Regions from separate parts of the Cellulosimicrobium sp. SJTW-1 genome, predicted to be linked through region 2. Evidence: predicted binding sites of a transcription regulator. Region 2 holds the regulator's gene; the other holds the start of a gene.
What was found. The regulator HspR, encoded in region 2, represses chaperone genes until heat shock. The targets are predictions, from matches to a motif close to AAGTTGAGTCNNNNNGACTCAACTT.
Positions count from the first base shown of each region.

Region 1: a site for HspR is predicted at 4,417-4,441, ahead of clpB (ATP-dependent chaperone ClpB). Genes of this name have one in related genera too.

Region 1 is NZ_CP136680.1:548,421-556,088, reverse strand. Features, by position in the region: gene RSE42_RS02570 (UdgX family uracil-DNA binding protein) at 1-564, opposite strand, end outside; gene RSE42_RS02565 (diacylglycerol/lipid kinase family protein) at 627-1,610, opposite strand; gene clpB (ATP-dependent chaperone ClpB) at 1,743-4,364, opposite strand; gene RSE42_RS02555 (LppM family (lipo)protein) at 4,660-6,009, shown strand; gene RSE42_RS02550 (enoyl-CoA hydratase/isomerase family protein) at 6,083-7,414, opposite strand; gene RSE42_RS02545 (alpha/beta hydrolase) at 7,521-7,668, shown strand, end outside.
Region 2 is NZ_CP136680.1:3,675,362-3,683,029, forward strand. Features, by position in the region: gene RSE42_RS16555 (sigma-70 family RNA polymerase sigma factor) at 1-3,977, opposite strand, end outside; gene RSE42_RS16560 (hypothetical protein) at 4,171-4,968, shown strand; gene RSE42_RS16565 (DUF1540 domain-containing protein) at 5,076-5,384, opposite strand; gene RSE42_RS16570 (heat shock protein transcriptional repressor HspR) at 5,543-5,944, opposite strand; gene RSE42_RS16575 (DnaJ C-terminal domain-containing protein) at 6,088-7,083, opposite strand; gene grpE (nucleotide exchange factor GrpE) at 7,237-7,668, opposite strand, start outside.

The sequences.
Region 1 (7,668 bases), 1.1 Mb from region 2:
GCCGCCGGGTGCGCCCGGGGAGAACGGTGACGCCGGCTCCGAGTCGCCGAGGTCGAGGACCCGTCCCCGCTCGGCGGTCACGCGCACGGGCCGCCCCAGGACGGCGCGCCCCGCGGTCGCGCCCATCGCGACGACGACGCGCGGCCCCACGGCGGCGACCTCGGCGGTGAGCCACGGCAGGCACGCGCGGACGTGCGCGACGTCCGGGCTCTTGTGCAGGCGTCGCCCGCCGCGCTGCTCGAACCGGAAGTGCTTGACGGCGTTCGTCAGGTACACGTCGTCGGCCGCGAGCCCGGCCGCGTCGAGGGCGTCGTCGAGGAGGCGCCCGGCCGGGCCCACGAACGGCTCGCCCTCGCGGTCCTCGTGGTCGCCGGGCTGCTCGCCGACGAGGGCGAGCCGCGCGTCCTGCGGCCCGCGCGAGAACACGACCTGCGTCGCGTCCGCCCAGAGCTCGCACCCGTGGCAGTCGTGCGCCGCCCGGTCGAGCGCCTCGACGTCGTGCACGGCGCGGCCGCGGGGCAGCCACTCCTGCGCGCCGGGGCGCTCGGGCGGTCGTGGGCTCATGGCCCTACGGTGCTCCCCCGCGCTCGTCCTCGCACGAGGTCGGCGCGCCGGTCAGAACAGGCTCAGCGGTTGCCGGGAGCGCCGCGCGTGAGGTCCTCGGACTCCTCGGGGTGGTAGACGCACACGTGCAGGGCGTCCGGCCGCACGCTGACGTCGAGCCGCTCGGCCGGATCGATGACGTCGCCGTCGAGCTGGCGGGGCTGCGGCCGGTCGGACACGACGGACACCTCGCGCCCTCGCACGACCTCGCGGCTCGGCACCCGGCTCTTGCCGCGCACCACGCCCCACAGGAGCTGGACCCAGTGCTGGAGGTTCCGGGGCGCGATGATCGCGACCTCGAGCTGGCCGTTGTCGGGTTCCGCGTCCGGGAGGAGGTTCGTCCCGGCCTGGAGCCGCCCGACGTTCCCGACCACGACGGTGCGCGCCCGACGGCGGCGCGTCCGCCCGTCGACGGTGACCTCGACGTGCATCTCGTCGTCGGCCAGGTGCTTGAGCGCGGAGAAGACGTACGCGATCGAGCCCGCGCGGGCCTTGAGCGCCGTCGGCGCGTCCTGCATCATCGCGGCGTCGAGGCCCATGCCGGCCATGATCGCGAACGTCTGCCCGTCGGCCACCCCGACGTCGATCGTGCGCCGACCGCCGCGCAGCACGAGCCGGATGCCCTCCTCGGCGTCCGACGGGACCCCGAGGTTGGCGGCGAGCAGGTTCCCCGTGCCGCCCGGCAGGATCGCGAGCGCGGCGTCGGTGCCCGCGAGCCCCTCGACGACGGCGCGGACCGTGCCGTCGCCGCCGCTCACGAAGACCACCTCGGCGCCGTCCTCGACGGCCTGGCGCGCCTGCCCCGTCCCCGGGTCCTCGGCCGTGGTCTCGAGCCACGCGGGCTCGGGCCACCCGGCGTCCGTGAGGCGCGCGACGATGAGCTCGCGCAGCGCGTCGAGCCCCTCGACGCGGTTCGGGTTCACGATGACCGCGGAGCGGCGCGGGACGTCGTCGGGCCGCCGCTGCGCGGAGGTGGTCGCGGAAGAGGTCGTCTCGTCGGTCGGCACGGACCGAGTATGTCCCGGTCGCCGCGAGGACGCGCGGCCGAGGACCGCCGAGGACCGCCGAGGCGCGAAGACGCCGCGGCCCGTGCCGCGGCCCGCCCGCGGGGGCAGGGCGCGGCACGGGCCGCTGGTCGGTCAGGCCGTGAGGATCTCCGTGCCGAGGGCGAGGCCGTCGCCCTCGGGGTCGCGGTCGACCCGCACGACGTCGCCGTCGGCGACGTCGCCCGAGAGCAGCATCCGCGCGAGGCGGTCGCCGATCTCGCGCTGCACGAGGCGGCGCAGCGGGCGCGCCCCGTACGCCGGGTCGAAGCCCTCGAGCGCGAGCCACTCGCGGGCGGCCGTCGTCACGTCGAGCGTGATGCGCCGGTCCGCGAGGCGCCGGCCGAGCGCGGCGACCTGGATGTCGACGATCCGGCCGAGCTCCTCGATCGTCAGCGGCTCGAACACGATGACGTCGTCGAGCCGGTTGAGGAACTCGGGCTTGAAGGACGCCCGCACCGTGCTCATGACGGCCTCGCGCTTCTCCGCGTCGTCGAGCATCGGGTCCACGAGGAACTGCGAGCCGAGGTTCGACGTCAGCACGAGGATGACGTTGCGGAAGTCGACCGTGCGGCCCTGGCCGTCGGTGAGACGACCGTCGTCGAGCACCTGCAGCAGGATGTCGAAGACCTCGGGGTGCGCCTTCTCGACCTCGTCGAGCAGCACGACCGAGTACGGCCGACGCCGGACGGCCTCGGTGAGCTGGCCGCCCTCCTCGTAGCCGACGTACCCCGGGGGCGCGCCGACGAGCCGGGCGACCGAGTGCTTCTCGGAGTACTCGGACATGTCGATGCGCACCATGGCGCGCTCGTCGTCGAAGAGGAAGTCGGCGAGCGACTTCGCGAGCTCCGTCTTGCCGACGCCCGTGGGGCCGAGGAAGAGGAACGAGCCCGTGGGGCGGTCCGGGTCGGCGACGCCCGCGCGCGAGCGGCGGACGGCGTCGGACACCGAGCGGACGGCGGCCTGCTGGCCGATGAGGCGCTCGCCGATGACCTCCTCCATGTGCAGGAGCTTCTCGCTCTCGCCCTGGAGCATGCGGCCGGCGGGGATGCCCGTCCACGCGGACACGACCTCCGCGATCTCGTCGGCGCCGACCTTGTCCGCGATCATCGGGGCGGCCTCGGGGCCGGACGCGGCGAACGCGTCGTCGGCCTGCTCGGCCGCCTCGGCCTCGTCGAGCTCGCGCTGCACCTGCGGGATCTCGCCGTACTGCAGGCGGCCCGCGGTCTCGAGGTCACCCTCGCGGATCGCGCGCTCGACCTGGACGCGCAGCTCGTCGAGCTTCGCGCGCAGGTCGCCGACGCGGTTGTGGCCCGCCTTCTCGGCCTCCCACCGCGCGGTGAGGGCTGCGAGCTCCTCGCGACGGTCCGCGAGGTCGGCGCGCAGCTTCTCGAGCCGTTCGAGCGACGCGGGGTCGGTCGACTCGGACAGCACGACCTCCTCCATCTCGAGGCGCGTGACGGCGCGCTGCAGCTCGTCGATCTCGATCGGCGAGGAGTCGAGCTCCATGCGCAGGCGCGACGCCGCCTCGTCGACGAGGTCGATCGCCTTGTCCGGGAGCTGGCGCCCGGTGATGTACCGGTCGGAGAGCGACGCCGCCGCGACGAGCGCGGAGTCGGCGATCGTCACCTTGTGGTGCGCCTCGTACCGCTCCTTGAGCCCGCGCAGGATCGCGACCGTGTCCTCCACCGAGGGCTCGCCGACGAACACCTGCTGGAACCGGCGCTCGAGCGCCGGGTCCTTCTCGATGTACTCGCGGTACTCGTCGAGCGTGGTCGCGCCGACGAGGCGCAGCTCGCCGCGCGCGAGCATGGGCTTGAGCATGTTGCCCGCGTCCATGGCGCCCTCGCCGCCCGCGCCCGCCCCGACGACGGTGTGCAGCTCGTCGATGAACGTGACGACCTCGCCGTCGGAGGACTTGATCTCCTCCAGGACGGCCTTGAGGCGCTCCTCGAACTCGCCGCGGTACTTCGCGCCCGCGACCATGCTCGCGAGGTCGAGCGACACGAGGCGCTTGCCCTGGAGCGAGGTCGGGACGTCGCCCGCGACGATGCGCTGGGCGAGACCCTCGACGACGGCCGTCTTGCCGACGCCCGGCTCGCCGATGAGCACCGGGTTGTTCTTGGTGCGGCGGCTGAGCACCTGCACGACGCGCCGGATCTCGGAGTCGCGACCGATGACGGGGTCGAGCCTGCCCTCGGCGGCCCGCGCCGTGAGGTCGGTCCCGTACTGCTCGAGCGCCTTGTACGTGCCCTCGGGGTTGGGGCTCGTGACGCGCGCGCTCCCGCGGACGGCGGGCAGCGCGGAGCGCAGGGCCTCGGCGGTCGCGCCGGCCTGCTGGAGGATCGTCGCGGCCTGCGACGACCCGGCCGCGATGCCGAGGAGCAGGTGCTCCGTCGAGACGTACTCGTCGCCGAGCGCCTGGGCCTCCTTCGCGGCGGCGTCGAGCGCCGCGGACGTGGCGCGCGACGGCGTCGGCTGCGCGACGGCCGAGCCGCTCGCGGTGGGCAGCGCGACGAGCGCCGCGCGCACCTTCTGCCCGACGGCCTGCTTGTCCGCGCCGACGGCGTCCAGGAGCCCGACGGCCACGCCGCCCTCCTGCGTGAGCAGCGCGGCCAGGAGGTGGGTCGGCTCGAGCTGGGGGTTGCCGGCGGCCGACGCGGTCTGGATCGCCTCGCCGATCGCCTGCTGCGACATCGTGGTGAACTTCGTTTCCATAGGTGCTCCGTGTGCTGCTCGAAAAGATGGTCTGACCAGTGGAACGACTCCTAAGTTGAGTGTATTCCGCTCAACTTCGATCGGCACCCCCGCGCGGCCTCTCCTCGCTCGCCCGCGTCCCCGGAGCGGATGAAGTCCGGCCGCATTCCGTCTCAAAACGGCATCGACCCTCGCCCCGGGCGACGATCCGCGACATGCTGGGCGGGTGAACTCCTCACCCTTGCGCAGACGACTCGGCCTCGGTGCCCTCCTCGCCACCCTCGCACTGTTCCTCACGGGGTGCATGAGGATGGACATGGCCATCACCCTCAACGAGGACGACACGTTCGACGGCAGCGTCGTCATGGCGTTCTCGGACGAGGTCGCCGAGTCGATGGGCTCGGACCCCCAGGAGCTCTGGGACCAGATGGGCTCCGAGATGGAGTCCGAGATGCCGGAGGGCGCGACGCAGGAGCCGTACGCGCAGGACGGCTACACCGGCACCAAGATCACCTACGCCGACCAGCCGATCGCGCAGCTCGACACCGGCGCCGCCGACTCGATCTCCGTCACCCGCGAGGGCGACGACTACGTCGTGAGCGGCTCGATGGACATGACGGGTGAGGAGTTCAACCCGGACACGGGTGACGCGGCGACCGACGAGATGTCGCGGCAGATGATGGAGGGTCTCGACATCAAGATCGCCATCACGTTCCCCGGCGAGGTGGCCGAGTCCAACGGCGAGGTCGACGGCAACACCGTGACGTGGACCCCGGTGGTCGGCGAGGTCAACGAGATGACGGCGCGCGGCTCGGCCGTGCCCGGCGGCTCCGCGGGCTCGGGGACGGACGAGGGCACGGACGAGGGGACCGACGACGGCGCGACCGCGCCCGACGCGGACAGCTCCGACGGGTCCGGCTCGTCGGCGTGGATCTGGTTCCTGGTCGGCGGCCTCGTGCTGCTCGGCATCATCGGCCTCGTGCTGTGGCTCGTGCTCCGCTCGAAGCCCGGCACGCAGGACGGCCAGGGCGCGGGCTTCCCGCAGGGCGGGTACCCCGGCCAGCCCGGACAGCAGGGCGTCTACGGCGCGCCGGGTCAGTACCCGGGCCAGCCCGGCCAGCAGGGCCAGTACCCCGGCCAGCAGCCGTACCCGGGCCAGCAGGGCCAGTACCCCGGGCAGGGCCAGCAGGGCCAGTACCCGGGCCAGTACGGCCAGCCCGGCGCGCACCCCGGCCAGCAGGGCCAGTACCCCGGGGCCCCGGGCCAGCCGGGTCAGTACCCCGGCCAGTACCCCGGCCAGCAGGGCCAGTACCCGGGCCAGCCCGGCCAGCCGCAGGGCTACGGGACGCCGTCCGGCCCGGGCCAGCAGGGTGGCCCGTACGGCGGCCAGCCGCCGGCACCGCCGCAGCAGGGCGGCTACCCGGGCGCCGCGCCGTTCGCGCCCCCCGGCGCGCCGCACCCGCAGTCGTCCCCGACGACGCCGCTGCCCGCCCAGCCGCCCGTCCCGCCGGGAGCGACCCAGCCGCTGCCGCCGCACCAGCCGCCGGCACCGACCCAGCCGCTCCCGCCGCAGCCGGGCCCCGCGGGCCAGGACGGCCCGGGCGCGCAGGCCGGTCCCGACGACGAGATCGACGACGCGACGCGCCTGCGCCCGCCGACCGACTGAGCGGTCCGCACCCCGCACGACACGACGGCCCGCCCCGGGAGACCGGGGCGGGCCGTCGTGCGTCCGGGACCGCTCAGGACTCGACGGTGACCTCGACGACGTCGCCGACGGCGTCGAGCCGCACCGCGGGCCAGTAGCCGTCGAGGAAGTGCTCGCCGCACGTGTCGGCGAGGTGCACGACGACGCTCCCGTCCTCGTGCCGCTCCACGAGCTCGACGACGAGGTCGTCGTGCGCCGCGGCGAGCTCGTCGGGCGTCGGATCCCCCTCGCTGAAGCGGCGCACGACGGCCTCGACCGCGCGGCGCGCGAGCCGCGGGCCGAGGGCGTCGTCCCACAGCGCCTCCGCGGGCACGTAGGCGAGCGCCTCGGCGCCGAGCGCGGGGTCGACCTCCGCGAGCGTCGCGGGGCGCCACGACGGGTCGCGGTCCTTGTCGACCACCTGCGCGCGGATCCCCTCGACGAGGTCGGGCTGCGTGTCGACGAACCAGCAGACGAGCCCGTACTCCTGGGTGAGCGCCGCGCGGAGGTCGGGCAAGTCGCGCGCGCTGCAGACGGCCGCGAGCGCGACGGTGACCGCCGTGGGCGAGAGCCGTTCGAGCTCGTCCGCCTCGGCGCCCGCACGCTCGTCGCCGTCCGCGGCGGCCGCGCGCAGGCGGGCCACGATCTCCGGCACCGTGTCCGCCGCGTACGCGGCGTCGATCGCGGCGCGGCGCGCGACGAGCCCGGACACCGGCGCCGGGAGGGCGTGCCGCCGCACGACGTCGCGCACGGCCTCGACGTCGAGCGGGTCGACGCCCGCGCTCGCGAGCGCGGCGAGGTCCGCGCCGAGCACGGGCAGCCGCTCGCTCGGCACGTAGTGGTCGGCGAACCCGGCGTGGACCGCGTCGGCGGCGTCCATCGTCACCGCGCCGAGGGCGAGCATCTCCCCCAGCCGCCCGGGCGCGCGGGCGAGGAGCCACGACCCGCCGACGTCGGGCGTGAAGCCGATCCGCGTCTCGGGCATCGCGACGCGCGAGCGCTCGGTGACGACGCGGACCGGCGCGTGGGCCGCGAGGCCGACGCCGCCGCCCATGGTGATGCCGTCCATGATCGTCACGACGGGCACGGGCAGCTCCGCGAGCGCCGCGTCGACCGCGTACTCGCGCCGGAAGTACCGGCGCGCGTCGCCCTGCCGCCCGGCGACGACCGACGCGTGCAGCTCGCGGATGTCGCCGCCCGCGCACAGGCCGCGGTCGCCCGCGCCGTCGAGCAGCACGAGCCGCACGGTCGGGTCGACACGCCACTCGCCCAGCACGTCGGCGATCTCGCCGAGCATCGAGTACCCGAGCGCGTTGAGCGCGCGGGGCCGGTCCAGGGTGAGGTGCCCGACGCCGTCGTCGACGCGGGCGAGGATCTCGCTCGTCATCCGCGTCACGCTACCGCCCGTCGGCGGCCGCGGGCACGCACGACGTGGGACCCTGGCACGGCAGAGGGGTCGGGCCGGCGGTGCCGGCGGCAGCGAGGAGGCGGCGGTGGACGAGGCGACGCGGACGGACGGGACCTGGCGGCCCGACGTGCTGGGCGGGGACTGGGTCGCGCGCGACCTCGACCTCCCGGACGGCGCGGTGGCGACCCTGGTGCGGCGCGACGCCGCGGCGCCCGCGGGCGACCGGCCCGCGG
Region 2 (7,668 bases):
TCGAACGACGCCCGCACCTGGTGCGGCTCCGCACCGGGCGCACCGACGCGCGCCACCCGGAACGTCGCGGACCCCGCCGCGACGTCCCGCGAACCCGTGTCCACGGCGAACGACGCCTCACCGCCCGGCACGACCTCCACGGCCTCCGCGGCGCCGTGCCGCCCCGCGGACAGGGCCACGCTCAGCGCCGCCACCGCGTGGTCGTTGCGGAACGTGCCCTCGACGACGAACGACCCGGTCTCCGGCGACCAGCGCGTCGTCGCCGAGCCCTCGACGCGCCACTCGAAGCAGTCGACGCCGTCGACCACGTGCCGCGCGACGAGATCCCCGTCCGCGACGACCGCGAACGTCGCGCCCTGCGCACCGACACCACCGGGCACGACGACGTCACGCGTCTCGCCACCCTCGAGCGTCTCGGTCAGGTCGTCCCGGCCGACGACCGAGAACGTCACCGGCACCGTCGACGCCGCGTTGTCCAGGTGCAGCGTCACCGGCGCGGACGACGTGTCCGTCGCCGGGTCGAACACGCACGCACCCACCGTGGGCTGCCGCGACGCCGACGGCGCGTGCCGCGCCGCGTCGAACGACGCCCGCACCTGGTGCGGCTCCGCACCGGGCGCACCGACGCGCGCCACCCGGAACGTCGCGGACCCCGCCGCGACGTCCCGCGAACCCGTGTCCACGGCGAACGACGCCTCCGCGCCCGGCGCGACCTCCACGGCCTCCGCGGCGCCGTGCCGCCCCGCGGACAGGGCGACGCTCAGCGCCGCCACCGCGTGGTCGTTGCGGAACGTGCCCTCGACGACGAACGACCCGGTCTCCGGCGACCAGCGCGTCGTCGCCGAGCCCTCGACGTCCCACTCGAAGCAGTCGACCGCGCCGACCGTGCGCGAGACGAGCGCGTCGCCGTCGGCCCGCAGCGCGTACGTCGCAGGCGCGGCTCCCGCCGGAGGAAGCTCGACCTCGGCACGGGCCCGCGCCGGGACCGTCTGCGCGAGGCCCGGGTGCCCGTCGACCGAGAACTCGACCGGGAGGGTGGAGGCCGAGTTGTCGAAGGTCAGCGTCGCGGCGGCGGACGACGTGTCCCTCTCGGGGTCGAACACGCACTGCGCGACCGTCGCGTCCGGGACGACCGGCGCGATCGTCTGGCCGTCGAGCGCGAGCGGGACGTCGCTCGGCGGCCGCGAGACGACCGCCTCGCCGCCCGGCCCGACGAGCAGCCGCTCCTGCGAGAGCACGAGCATGCTCGCGGGCACCGCGGGCGCGTTGACGTCGACGACCAGCGAGGCGTTCTCACCGACGCTCGTGCGCGCGGGGAGGTCGGCCGCGCGCCACGCGGGCGTGTCGGGCGCGGCCAGGCCGACCGTGACGGGCGCGCCCGTCCGGTTCGCGACGTCGGCGGTGTACCGCACCGTGCCGTCCGCGTTCTCCGCGCGGACCTGGACGCCGTCGGCCCCGAGCCACGCGAGCGGCACCGCCGCGCTCAGGGTGCGGCTCGCCGTGACCGCCTGGTCGTCGGCTCCGGCCCGCACCTCGACGGGGACGTCGGCGGGGAGCACGCGGAGCGCGCCGTCGTCGCGCTGCTGGACCTCGGGCACGAACGAGCCGTCCGCGCGGAACTGCACGGCCAGGTCGACCGCCGGCCCGGCGGACGCGCCGCGCGCCGGCGCGGGCAGCACGGTGTCGCTCGCGCACTCGAGCGCGGCGCCCCGCGCGGGGGTGGTGCAGGTCCAGCCGTCGTCGACAGGTCGGAGGGACAGCCCCTTCGGCAGCTCGGGCACGGTGAAGCGGACGCCCTGGGCATCACGGTCGCCGGTGTTGGCGGCCGTGAGCGTGAGCGTCGCGGACCCGGGGTTCGCCGCGAGCGTCACGCGCTCGTCGTCGAGCCGGACCTCCGCGCCGACGTACTTCAGGGGCGGCGGCGTGAGGTTGCGCTCCACCGTGCGCAGGCCCTCCGCCTTCACGCGCGCCGGGAACTCGTAGACGCCGCCGCCCCGGGCCGTGACCGTGACGACGAGGTCACGCGCCTCGCCGGGCGCGAGCACGCCCACCGCGCACGCGAGCGTCCCGCCCGCGGCGGCAGGCCCGCACGGGAGCGCAGCCGTGCGCAGCGCGGGGGCGACCGACGCGCCGCGCGCGACGACCGACGACGTGACGGCCTCGACGCCGGCCGGCAGGTCGACCTCGACCGTGACGTCCTGCGCCGCCCTCCCGCCCGAGTTCGACACCGTCAGGCGCACGTCGGCGGGCTTGCGCGCCTCCATCTCGATACCGGTCCCGAGCGCGACGTCGAGCGCGGCCGGAGCCGGCTCCGGCGGCGGGTCGACGGGCGTCGGCTCGCCGGTCCCCGGGTCGACGGGGGTCGAGCCGCCGGGAGCCGGGTCGGTGGGCGTCGAGCCGACCGGGCTCGTCCCGCCGGGCGCGGCCCCACCCGCAGGCGGAGCCGTCGTCGCGTCAGGGGTGGCGGGGTCCGTCGGCGCCGGCGGGATGTTGGTGGGGGACGTCGGGTCCGTCGTGGGGTCGGGCGTCGGGGCGGTCGTCCCCGAGCTCGGCGAGGGGGACGGAGACGGGGACGAGCCGGACGGCGTCGGGGACGACTGCGAGGTCGGTGACGGCGTGGGCTCGGGAGTGAAGGCCCCGAGCGCGCCCGCGACGCCCAGCCCGGCGACCGCGAGGACGCCCACGGTGACCGCCGCCGCGGCGATCGGCGCGGACGCGACCAGCGCGAGCAGGCCTCCGGCCCCGGCCGCGGCCAGGGCGCCGCCGCCCGCCGCCGCACCGCCGACGGCCGCTGCTCCACCCACCGCGGCGGCCCCCGCACCCGCACTGGCACCGGCCGCTCCCCCGGCGACGCTGCCCGCGGCGCCGACGGCTCCCGCTGCCGCACCGGCCCCGCCGATCACCCCGGTCCCGGCGGCGCCCGCGCCGGCGCCACCGCCGACGCCCGCACCGGCCCCGGCACCGGTCGCCGCACCGGATCCGCCCGCCGCACCGGACCCGCCGGCAGCACCCGAACCGCCCGCCGCGCCGGACCCACCGGCGCCCGATCCGCCGGCGCTCGACCCGCCGGCGCTCGACCCGCCAGCACCGCCCGATCCACCGGCGCCCGAGCCGCTCGCCGTCCCGCTGCCGGACGCGCCCTGGAGCGCGGCCACGAGCCCGCCGGCGACCGCCGCGCCACCCGTGGTGGGCAGCGCCGTCCCGACGAGACCGAGCGCGCCCACGCCGAGCACGAGCGGGGCGATGACGGCGCGCATGCCGTGGGAGACGTCGCCCAGCTCGAGCACGAGCTCGCGGCAGTCGTCGCAGCCCTCGAGGTGCGACTCGACGCGTGCCGTCTCGCGCTTGGCGAGGCCCCCGCGCACGTACGACCCGAGGAGCGCGTTGACCGTGCGGCACTCCTCAGCGGGCACGGACGTGAGGTGCTGCTGGAGGTACGCCTGGCGCAGCCCCTCGCGGGCGCGGTACGCGAGCGCGGAGACGCCGTTCGCGGTGAGGCCCAGCAGCGGGGCGATCTCGGCCGGGGACAGGTTCTCGACCTCGGTGTACCAGAGCACGGCACGCCACCGCTCCGGCAGGTCCTGGTAGGCGCGCGTGACCGTCGAGCGCTCGAAGCCCTCGAGCGTCGGGTCCTCCGTCGAGGCCATCGGGCCGAACGCGGACTCGAACGTGCGCTCGTCGTCGGTCGGCTGCGTGCGCCGCGCCCCGCTGACGAGGTCGTACGACAGACGGCGCACGACCGTGAAGAGGTAGGCGCGGAACGTGACGTCCGGGCCGCCGCCGTTCTGCAGCACGGAGAGCGTGCGGGCGAACGCGTCGGACACGACGTCGTCGGCGTCGGCGCTCGAGCGGACGTACTGGCGCGCGACCGTGCGCGCGGCCCCGGCGTGCCGCTCGTAGAGCACCCCGTAGGCGCTCGTGTCCCCTGCACGTACGGCGGTGATGAGCTCGGCGTCGCTGAACGCCTCGCTGTCCACCCGTTGTGCCTGCGTCATCGTCACCCGCCCCGGAGACCGCCCCGAACCGAGGCTACGGTGGCCATAGTAGACGCCCGTCCATCTCACGGGCAGAGGGTTCCCGCCACCGGAACGGCGACGACGGTGCTTTCTGGCTTTCGTCCCCTTTCACCCGGGACGTGAGGTCCTGGAAACTTCTCGCCGTTCCCGCGTCATGGACCGCTCGCCCGCACGTCTCATCTACATGGACCACCTCCAGGGGTACGCCGTGCCCGCGACCGACGCCGTGCGCGAGCGGTGGCGGCGCGCGAGCGCCGACAGCGTCTGGCTACGGCCGGGCGACTGGTACCACCCTGCCGTCGACGCGCTCGTCGAGGCGTTGTGCGAGGAGCGGGACGCGACGCCCGCCGCCGAGCGGCTCGGCCGCGTCCGCGCGGAGGCCGGTGTCGGGATCGGCGAGGCCATCGACGACGTCGTCTGCCTGTACCGCGCCCACGACCGCGAGCCGGTCGTCGACCTGGTCCGCGGCGTGGCGGTCGGCTGGTCCGAGGGGTACGAGGCCAGCCCCGTGGCACCCGAGGTCCTGGACCCGGAGTCCGGTCTCGCGACGACCCAGTACCTGGTGCACCGGCTCCGCGAGACGTACGGCGCGGCCGAGCGCGCGGGCCTCGACGCGACCCAGACCCACGGGCTGCTCGTCGTCGACGTCGCGCTCGACGACCTCACCGGGTGGCAGCGGTTCGCGCGCTCGGCGGCGATGGGCCGCGCGCTCACCCACACGTTCGGCGAGGGCCACCCCATGGCCTCGATCGGCAACGGGCTCTTCGTCGTGCTCGGCGAGCGGGACGCCGACGACGCCATGGTGCGCACCGTGCTCCGCCACAACATCGAGCGCACCGGTCTCGCGCTGGGCGTGACGGCGATCCTGCGCCGGCCGCCGCGCGTCTGGCTCGAACCCCTCCCCCGCACCCACACGGCGGCCGTCCAGCTCCTCGACACGCTCCAGCGCTGACACGACGACGCCCCGACCCACGCGGGCGAGCACGTGGTCCGGGGCGTCCGGGGGCGTCTGCGGCCGGTGGGTGACCGACCGCCCGCGAGCAAGGCGGCGACCGCGCGTCAGCGCGGCGTGAAGGTGAGGCAGTCGGCGCGATCCTCGCCGGACGCGCCCGCCCCGACGCGGATCGACGGCGCGGAGCACTCGAGCGAGGCGTTGTGGACGCACTCCGTGCGCTGGCAGGCCCCGACGTGCGCGAGCACCTTCTCCAGCCCGCCCTTCGTGCCCAGCGGGATGAACGTGGCGCACTCGGCGTCGCCCGTGTGACCGGCGATCGTCACGGCGCCCGCGTGGCACCCGTGGTCGTGGTTGTAGCCGCAGCCGTCGATGGAACACTCGACGACCTGGGGCATCTCCGTGAGGCTGCTCATCGCGATCTCCTGTCTCCGAGGACCCGCCGTGGGTCGGTCTCCGCGTTCCACGGTATTCCCGGAATTCCTCGGTGTATAGCAAGGAAGGCCTTGCTTAGAAATGCAGGAATGCGCAGCAATTAGCGCACGGCATTCTTGCGGAAATGCCGCGTCGCAGGTCAGTTGTCGGTGCCGTCGGCCCGGGGCCGCCAGATGACGAGCGCGCGCGCCTCGCCGTGCTCGACGAGCGTCTCGCGCAGGGCCTCCTCCACCCCGCGCCGCACGCTGCGCCCGCGCGGCACGACGACGACGTCGCCGCTCGCCGCGGCGGCGAACACGCGGCCGCCCGGCTCGACGCGCGCCGAGAGCGCCTCGATGCGCCGCTCGAGCCGCTCGACCTGGGACTCGAGGGCGAGGATCCGCTGGATGCCCGCGAGGTTGATGCCCTCGTCGTGGCTGAGGCGCTGCACCTCGAGCAGCTTCGCGACGTCGCGCAGCGAGTACCGCCGCCCCCGGCCCGCGGTGCGGCGGGGCACCACGAGGCCGAGGCGGTCGTACTGGCGCAGCGTCTGCGGGTGCATGCCCGCGAGCGCGGCCGCCTGCGAGATGACGAGGACGGGCGCGTCCTGGTCGACGTCGCTCGCGGGAGCGCGTCCGACGCCGCCCGAGTCCCCACCGATCGAGAGATGATGAGTTTCCTGCTGGGGCATCATGGTCGCCCCCCTCACTCCGCGGCCTGGCGGACCAGGTCGGCGCGCACGTCCTGGCCGGCGGTCTCGGCGGCGAACGTCTCGACGGCCTCGCGCGCGGCCTTCGAGAGCTTCTGCGGCACGGCGACCTGGACCGTGACGAGCAGGTCGCCGGTCGACTTCGCGGTCTTCACGCCGCGGCCGCGGACGCGCAGCGTGCGCCCCGAGGGCGTGCCGGCCGGCACCTTGACCTTGACGGTCGAGCCGTCGAGCGTCGGGACGGCGATGGTGGCGCCGAGCGCGGCCTCGGGGAACGTCACCGGGACCGTGATCCGCAGGTTGTTCCCGTCGAGCGAGAACACCGGGTGCGGGGTGACGTGCACGGTGACGACGAGGTCGCCGTCGGGCCCGCCCGCCGTGCCGGGGCGGCCCTTGCCGCGCAGCCGGATCTTCTGGCCGTCGCGGACGCCCGGCGGGATGCGCGTGGTGACCGTGCGGCCGTCGACGGTGAACGTCACGGTCGACCCCTCGACCGCCTGCCGGAACGGCAGGGTCGTGGCGGCCGCGAGGTCGGCGCCCGCACGGGGGCGGGGGCCGCCGAACTGCTGGCCCGCCGCGCCGCCGCCGAACATCGAGCCGAGGATGTCCTCGAACCCGCCCGCGCCCTGGCCGCCGGTCGAGTAGCGCACCCGGGTGCCGCCCGGGCCCCCGCCGCCGCCGAACATGCCGCCGAAGACGTCCTCGAAGCCCGCTCCCCCGGCACCGCCGGGGCCCGCGGAGAAGCGCGCGCCGCCGCCCGCCATCGCCCGGATCGCGTCGTACTGCTCGCGCTCCTTGGGGTCCGACAGCACGGCGTACGCCTCGCCGATCTCCTTGAACTTGGCCTCGGCGCTCGCGTCACCCTGGTTCTGGTCAGGGTGGTACTTGCGGGCGAGCTTGCGGTAGGCCTTCTTGATCGCGGCGTCGTCGGCGTCCTTGGGGACGCCGAGCGCGGCGTAGAAGTCCTTCTCCATCCAGTCCTGTCCGGTCACGGCGCCTCCCTCCTGTCGGTGGTCGTGGTCCTGGTCCTTCGTTCCGTGGCTGCTGCCGGTGGGTCTGCTGCTGGTGATCCTCGCGTGCCCGACGGCGGAGCGCACCTCCGCGCGGGAGGTGCGCCCGCGCCGTCGGGCACGAGGAAGGGGTGGCTACTGCGGGCCGACGACCGAGACGCGCGCGGCGCGCACGACCCGCTCCCCGATCCGGTAGCCCGGCTCGATGACGAGGTTCACCGTGGTGGCGGTGGCCTCGGGGTCGGGCTGGTGCATGAGCGCCTCGTGGACGGTGGGGTCGAACTCGTCCCCGACCGCGCCGTAGCGCTCGATCCCGAACTTCTCGAGCGACGCGTCGAGCTTGTCGGCGATGGCCGCGAACGGCCCCGTCAGCTCGCCGTGCTGCCGCGCGCGGTCGATGTCGTCGAGGACCGGCAGGAGCGCGGTGAGCACGTCCTCGATCCCCTTCGTGCGCGCGGCCTCCTGGTCGCGCAGCGACCGGTTGCGGTAGTTCGTGAAGCTGGCCCGCTCGCGCTGGAGCGCGTCGAGGTGCTCCGCGGCCTCGGCCTTCGCCGCGAGGACCGCGGC